One region of the Holdemania filiformis genome, then DNA from elsewhere that is predicted to be linked to it. Evidence: riboswitches for the same ligand, from Rfam matches in the RefSeq annotation. Region 1 holds a riboswitch; the other holds the start of a gene.
What was found. A riboswitch is a leader RNA that binds a small molecule or an ion and turns the genes downstream of it on or off. The one in region 1 is predicted to bind ZMP and ZTP.

Region 1 (3,906 bases):
TTGTCGTCGTTCGCTCTCTGTCGGATATCACGCTCAAGGAAGGCAATGAGATGACCTTTGAGGAATACGCGCAGAAAGCGTCGGCCCGCTCGGCTAATTGGTGCGAAAAGCTTGTTGTGAAGCTGGCTGAGCGCTCATGAGCGAAACGCTTCGATTTTGGCTTGAGCGGATCATGACCGTGGAGTTCTGGGTCGAGGCGCTCTCAGCGTTTAAGGATCTGGGGCCGCTGGCGCCGATCTGCCTGGCTTTCGTGGAATCGTTGATCCCGGCGCTGCCGCTGGTGGCGATTGTCACGATCAATATCAGCGCTCACGGCGCAATTTTAGGTTTTTTGTATTCCTGGGTGGGAACGACGCTCGGTTCACTGATCGTCTTCCTGTTCTTCCGCCGGATTGTCAAACGCAAGCTGATGCCGTGGTTCAGCCGCAAGGCGTCGATTCAGAAAGCGCTTGACTGGGTGGCTGACCGCAACGCCGCCGTTCTGTTTATTCTGGTGTCGCTGCCGTTTACGCCCAGCTCGTTTATCAACATCGCATTCGGTTTATCTGATTTTGACGAACAGAAGTTCATCAAGACGCTGATCGCCGCCAAGCTGATCATGATGCTGGGGCTGAGCTTGTTCGGCAAAACCCTGAGTATATCCTTTACCCGGCCGGTCTATCTGATTTTAGCTGTTGCGATCCTGGCCGCGTTGTACCTCATCTCCGTGCATTTCCGCAAGAAGCACGGATTATGAATCCTGTACTCATTAAAATGAAACGCAAAGATAAAAACGCAACGTAAGCGATCCCGCTTACAGAGCCGGTAGGTAGCCCGGCCCCATCGCAAGATGGAAGTAACCTTCCCTCCTTCGGGTCGTCCGTTCTTTGTTCATAACTTATCATGAAGGAGGAATCGTTATGAACAAAAGTTCGATTTGTCTGACCGTCTTTTTTGAGGACCCTTTCTGGGTCGGCATTTTTGAACGGCAGGCGCAGGGAGCACTGACCGTCTGTAAAGTAACGTTTGGGGCGGAGCCGAAAGACGGCGAGGTCTATGACTTCGTTTTAAGAAACTATGCGTCGCTGCGTTTCAGCCCGGCCGTCGCCGCGCCGGTCAAAGCGCATGCTGAAAATCCCAAACGTGCCCAGCGCCAGGCCCGCGGGCAGATCCGCCGGACGGGGATCGGCACAAAGGCGCAGCAGGCGCTGAAGCTGCAGCAGGAACAACTGAAAACAGAACGTCAAACGCAGCTTCGGCAGCAACGCGGGCAGGAAAAAGAAAATCGGTTCGCGCTGAAGCAGAAGCAACGAAAAGCGAAGCACCGGGGAAAGTAACCCGGGCTGGAATGATCAAAAAAAGGATGCCTGATTTCATCCGCGGAGACGCTCTCCGGGAAATCAGACATCCTTTTGCTTTTGTTTTAAGCGATGCCGGGAAAATTGGCCGCTTATGCGTGCTTGTTGACGATGCGGGTTTCCGTTTCGCCGCTTTCCAGATCGATCATGCGGACAAACAGGGAAACCTTGTTGTCCGGATTCAGATTATCCCACAACAGCGCGGTCAGCGCGTCGAGCGAATCCGGGATTTCCACGCGCTTGGGTTCACCCTCAAAGCTGGGCAGCGGATCTCCGTCATGCATGTAGGTGTGGATGAAATGGCCTTCGCCCGCCAGCGGATTTTCGTATGCGAAGGTGTAGCGGTGGCAGGACTGCGGATTGCCGTCGCTGCTTTTTAAGATCGACAGCGCATAGTTGAACTTGCCGTTTTCGATATGCAGAATTCCGGAGATCCGCGGCGTGAAGTTCGGTCCGTCCGGCTCGAATTCCCGGCTGCGCAGCGCTTGTTCAAACGTCAGCTGCCTGTCCATGCCGGCGTAGATCGTATCGGTCTGATCGCCGTTGGTGACGATTGTCTTGTTGCCCAGAACGCGCACCGGGGCATAAATGATCAGCGACGGATCGGTCAGCTTCGAGGGATCGTAAGCCTGCGTGCGGATTCCCTGTCCGTCCGTGACGAAGATGCGGTTGCGGCTGTTTTCACTGCGGCCCATGATGAAGTACGCGGCCGCCGCTTTGCGGCCGTCCGGCGTCTTGCCCAGCACGATACCCCGGCCGGGGTAGGTGTTCTGTTGAAGATCGTCTTTGAGTGAGATTTTTTGCATAAAGTTTCCTCCCTAAATTCAACGGGAATGTCTCCCGGCCCAGGCGGTCGGCTGTTTCAGAATTGTGCTCCCTGTGGTTGTTCCACTGATCCGCCAGTCGCACATCCACCAAAAGTTTAGACTATTCTTACAAAAAAAACAAGCGCTGAAAAAAAAGAAAAGCCCTGAACTTTCAGGACTTATTCCGGTTGTTCGATCAATTCTCCCTGATCTTCGATTTCGCCGGTCCAAATGCCGTTGTCGATCATCCACAGCTTCAGGCTCTGGGCGTCGATTGGATCTTCCTTGTTCCAGCTGAGGACGTTGTTAATGGTCTGCGTGCCGTCATCGGCAACGCTCAGGGAAACAAACGCCGGATAGCTTTCAAAGCCCCATTGGCTCTTGAGCTTGGCCGCCGGATAATTCTCACCCAGACTGGTCAGATCATAAAATTCAAACGCGTCCAGCGCGGTCGTTTTCAGCTCCTGCGCTAACGGCTTGAAGACATATTCGTTGATATAAGCGCAATCATCGTTGTCCGGCCGGCAGAAATAGATATTATGCAGTCCCGGCTCATAGACCGGCTGAGCTGAAGCGACCGCAGGCGCCGCATCGTCGGACGGCTCTACTGAACGAAGCATGGCGGACGGCTGGGCGGCGTTCAGGTAGCTCTCTTCAATGCCTGTCGCGGCTTTCGGTTCCAGCGCCCGGTAAGAAAACAACGTAGCACTGCTGAGAAAAAGGAATCCCATCGATCCGATCATCAGTTTCTTTAACACATCATCACGCTCCTCAAATGCCCAATCATCATATCATGTTTCATTCCGTTTTGCAAATTCAGTCCCGCTGGAACAAGCATGGCGAATCTCTACCTTTGCGGCAAAGACGGGTCAGGTTCATTGTTTCGGCGAACTGAATTTGGTATAATAAGGACCACAGAGGTGAAGACCATGAATTCTAAGCGGGTCCGGTCGCTGCTGCTGTCAGCGGCGCTGCTTTTCGTTTTATTTCTAAGCTGGTTTATCGGCCGGTCGATTTTTGTTCAAGGGCCGTACATCAAGGACCGCAGCGCGGATCTGCGGTTGCATCGGCAGTTAATGGAAGCGATGCGTGCACCTGCGGGCGAGCTGGTCAACCGCTACGCGCTCAATGAGGTAACGTATATATCGCGCGTCACCTCGCTGTCCAGGCAATGGATCGTATGGTACGACGATCAGCTGAACATCAAGGCGCAGATGGAAGAAGCACAGATCGACGCGGCGCAGGCTTTAGCGATCGGAGAACAAAATGGAATCTCGGCTTCGGCAATTCAATTCGGCTGGGTCAAGGACCGTCCGGCGATCATTGTTGAGGACCAGAACCGTGAGCTGGCGCTTGACGCTGCAACGCTGGAAAAATTAATGTTGTATGAAAAGAGGTAAAGGATGAAGGCATGGTGGAAACAGCCGTATATCAATCGGCTGCAATGGATCCTGGAACATTACGAATGGTTTGGTTTTTCCGAGAAGGAAGGACTGGTCGTGCTGATGATCGAATATCTGAACACATGTCAGATCGCGATCACGCCGGCGCTGTTGGAACAGAAGACGGGACTGACCAAAGAAGCGCTGGACCAGGCGTTAAGCGTCTTGTGCGCGAAGAAATATCTGGAATTGAAAGCGGGCCGTTCCTCCGTCAGCTTCAGCCTGGACGGACTTTACAGCGCGGACACGGCGAAATCACAGAAGGCGATGGAACAGCCGGTGTTCGATTTGTTTGAAGGCGAGTTCGGGCGGCCGCTGAAT
Region 2 (3,906 bases), on a different contig from region 1:
TGACAGTGCTAATAAATGTGATATACTAAAATTGCAAGTTGGGAAAGACCCAATGAAGCCAGGAATAAGACAGATAGAAAGAGGCGATTCAAGATGAGATTTGTACCAAATACCTGGATGGACAACTTGGCCGACGAGGTTCTTAAGGATCCATTTTTCAGAAAGAATAACGTCCCGGCTGTCATGAAAACCGATATTCGCGAACAAGAAGATGGCTATCTTCTGGATATTGAACTCCCTGGATTTAAAAAGGAAGAAATCAAAATGGAACTGGAAGACGGTTATCTGACGATTGCGGCCGCCCGCACAGCTTCCAATGAAGAACGCAGCGAACAAGGCAAGCTCGTTCGCCAGGAACGCTTCAGCGGCAGCTGCACCCGGACCTACTTTATCGGTGAGGAAATGAATGTCGAGGATATCAAAGCCCGTTATGAAAACGGCGAACTGAAGGTCTTCGTTCCGAAGAAGGATCCGCAGGCGCTGCAGACCAAGAAAACCATTTCGATCGAATAACTTCTCTGAGCGATCAGAGTTCAGATCAGGCAGAATCGCATAAGTTGAAAACAGAAAGAGGTGTGATGTATGAGATTACTACCGAGAATGATGTTTGACGACTTCTTTGATGACATGTTTGATGAACCGCTGCTGCACCGCAACGCAGTTACGGCGATGCGCTGCGACATCCGTGAGAAGGACGGCAGTTATTTGCTGGATATCGAGCTGCCGGGCTGCAAGAAGGAAGACATTAAAATGGATTTGGAAGACGGCTATCTGACCGTTTCCGCCGTCCGTGATACCAGGAAAGAAGAAAAGGATGATCAGGGCAACATTATCCGTCAGGAACGGGTTCAAGGTTCCTGCTCCAGAAGCTTCTATGTCGGCAAAGCCGTAACGCCGGAGGATATCAAAGCGCATTATGACAACGGCGAATTAAAAATTGTTCTGCCGAAGAAGGATGCGCCGGCTGTGGAAACCAAGAAAACCATTATGATTGAATAACCCGGTCTTTGAATCAGCGGATCTCAAGTTCCGCTGATTTTTTGTATGATCCGCAGAGGAACGCTGAGGCGGAAGTCTTATATAAAAACGAGGATCGGTCCGCCAGGGTTTCGCACAAATTATAAATACGGATCTCTACTGTCAGAATAAGGAAGAATTGACAGAATTTGACGATTGTCTATCGCTTCCCAGATCACCTTCAGCTATACTTGGACTGTAAACAATAGAGGAGGGAGAATCAGGTGAATACAATCGAAATACTGGTCACCTGCCTGGCTTTGTCGCTGGACTGCTTCGTGGTGATGATGGCGCGGGGCGCGATGATGAATCCTCAGGAACATCGCCGTTCGTTGATCAACAGTTTGATCTTTGCGGGTTCCAGCCTGCTGATGATCGTGTTGGGGTCGCTGGCGGGTTCCCTGATCAAAAGTCAGCTTGTGCTGCATGTCAATCAAGTGATCGCCGCGCTGATCCTGTTTGCGCTGGGCTGCTTCCTGCTGATCCAGGCGTTTCGGCAGAAAGCGATTGAAGAACGCCATGACGACAGTTTTAACTACAAGAAAGTGCTGATCTTGGGATTGATCACCAGCGTCGATGTGTTCCTGTTGGGGACCAGTATGACGCTGCTTCAAGCGGACGCTTTCCAGGTCTGCCTGATTTCAACGCTGGTCACACTGGCCTGTGTGGAATTGGGACAACAGATCGGCTATCGGCTGGGACTGGCCTATCGCCGGACGATTTTCACAGCCGGCAGCGTTATTCTCTTTTTGATCAGCCTTAAGGTTCTGTTCCAGGTGCTGACGCATCTGCGCTAGGGGGGACAAGTATGGAAAAACGGGGGATGATGAAACGCTTTCTGGCAGAAAGCCTGAAAGAACTCATGCTGCAGAAAAGCTTTGAAAAGATTACAATCAAGCAAATCTGCGATAAGACCGGCGTCATCCGCGCGACGTTTTACAACTATTTCGAGGATAAGTACGCCGCCTTAAGCTATATCATCTATCTGGACACCGTAGAAACTGCGCTTCCTTATATAGAGAAAAGGCAATTCCTTCAGGCGGTTAAGGCGATGCTCGATAATTTCGTAGAGAATCGGGAGTTTTATCAGATCGCTTTCCGCATTACCGGTCAGAACAGCTTTGAAGATTTGTTTGAAGAAAACGTTCAGCAGCTGTTCACTGAGATGTTCCGCCGGTATGGCCGGCCGGAGAAGCTGGGAACAATGAGCGAGGAAGAACTGGCGGGCTATTTCGGCAACAGCCTTTGTTATACGGTCAATCACTGGCTGTGCCGCAGCCGCGGCATGGACAGTGAAACCTTTTTGAAACAATACGGTTCCGTCGTAACCAGCTCCATCTTTGATTTTCTCGATATGCCCCAGGGCGGTGGAAATGGAGCCTGAATCCCGGGCTTTTCATAAGAAATTCCACATTCTGAGAAGCGATACGGAAATGGAGGAAAACTTCATGGAAGAAGGCTTGACACAAGCGTGGAAGCGTGATAATTTTTAGACAGTTAACCGACTGACGGAAGTGGAATTGACCACAGGGAAGTTAATGCTAAGCAGAGCCGACCGTCTGGGCCATGAAGGACCAGCAGTGCGGCTTTTTTTCGTAAAAGGAGGAACAAAGATGAAAGAGTATCAGCTGAAATACGGATGCAATCCCAACCAGAAACCAGCCAGCGTCGAAATTGAAGAGGGCGATCTGCCATTTACAGTTTTAAATGGCCGGGCGGGTTATATTAACCTGCTTGACGCTCTGAATGCCTGGCAGCTTGTCAAGGAATTAAAGGAGGCCACCGGGATGGCCGCCGCGGCTTCATTTAAGCACGTATCCCCGGCGGGTGCAGCGATCGGCCTGCCTTTGGATGAAACGATGAAGAAGATCTACTTCTGCGAAGGAATTGAACTGACGCCGATTGCCAGCGCGTATATTCGCGCCCGCGGCGCTGACCGCATGTCTTCCTACGGCGATTTTGCGGCGCTGTCTGAAGAATGCGATGAAGCCACGGCCCGGTTCTTATCTAAGGAAGTTTCTGACGGTGTAATCGCTCCGTCTTACAGCGAAAAAGCACTTGAAATTTTACGCGCAAAACGCAAGGGGACCTATCTGGTTCTGCAGATGGATCCGAACTATACGCCGAAACCGATGGAAAGCAAGGAAGTTTACGGCGTGCGCTTCCATCAGCAGCGCAACGATGTGAAGATTGACGAAAGCCTGCTTCAGAATATCGTGTCTGAAAATAAGGAATTGCCGGAGGGTGCGAAGCGGGATCTGTTGATCGCGATGATCACCGCAAAATATACTCAGTCCAATTCCGTCGTTTATGCGAAGGACGGTCAGGCGATCGGAATCGGCGCCGGGCAGCAGTCCCGCATCCATTGTACGCGGATGGCAGGCAACAAAGCGGATATCTGGTATCTGCGTCAGCATCCGAAAGTGCTGAACCTGCCATTTAAAGAGAAAATTCGCCGGGCAGACCGCGATAACGCGATCGACGTCTATATTTCCGATGAATGGGAGGATCTGCTGCGCGAGGGCAGCTGGCAGGAAGTCTTTACGGAAAAACCGGAAGTCCTGACAGCGGAAGAAAAGAAAGCCTGGCTGGCACAGGTCAGCGGCGTCTCCCTGGCTTCTGACGCCTTCTTCCCATTCGGCGATAATATTGAACGGGCCCGCAAGAGCGGCGTCTCCTACATCGTGGAGGCCGGCGGTTCAGTCCGCGATGATCATGTCATCGACACCTGCAACCGTTACGGCATCGTTCTGATCTTTAACGGTGTGCGGCTGTTCCATCATTAAAAAGAAGTTTTTTCTTTCCTTCTTAACGTGAAGCTTTTCAGAAGCGGGAGTTAAGAATCATACTGTGTAAAAAGCATTCAGCGATCTAGTGAGTCGAGGATAT

Region 2: it holds a riboswitch for ZMP and ZTP, as region 1 does, so the genes downstream of both, DWY25_RS09710 (phosphoribosylaminoimidazolecarboxamide formyltransferase) here and DWY25_RS01610 (IMP cyclohydrolase) in region 1, are expected to answer to the same signal.

What each region holds. Positions count from the first base shown of each region.
Region 1 is NZ_QRUP01000001.1:317,958-321,863, reverse strand. Features, by position in the region: gene DWY25_RS01625 (5'-methylthioadenosine/adenosylhomocysteine nucleosidase) at 1-140, shown strand, start outside; gene DWY25_RS01620 (TVP38/TMEM64 family protein) at 137-736, shown strand; gene DWY25_RS01615 (YjdF family protein) at 900-1,316, shown strand; gene DWY25_RS01610 (IMP cyclohydrolase) at 1,430-2,143, opposite strand; ZMP/ZTP riboswitch at 2,174-2,254, opposite strand; gene DWY25_RS01605 (hypothetical protein) at 2,323-2,901, opposite strand; gene DWY25_RS01600 (hypothetical protein) at 3,073-3,543, shown strand; gene DWY25_RS01595 (DnaD domain protein) at 3,547-3,906, shown strand, end outside.
Region 2 is NZ_QRUP01000011.1:302-4,207, reverse strand. Features, by position in the region: gene DWY25_RS09730 (Hsp20/alpha crystallin family protein) at 94-513, shown strand; gene DWY25_RS09725 (Hsp20/alpha crystallin family protein) at 583-999, shown strand; gene DWY25_RS09720 (manganese efflux pump MntP) at 1,242-1,814, shown strand; gene DWY25_RS09715 (TetR/AcrR family transcriptional regulator C-terminal domain-containing protein) at 1,826-2,401, shown strand; ZMP/ZTP riboswitch at 2,509-2,589, shown strand; gene DWY25_RS09710 (phosphoribosylaminoimidazolecarboxamide formyltransferase) at 2,631-3,803, shown strand; partial or broken gene DWY25_RS17870 (hypothetical protein) at 3,881-3,906, opposite strand, start outside.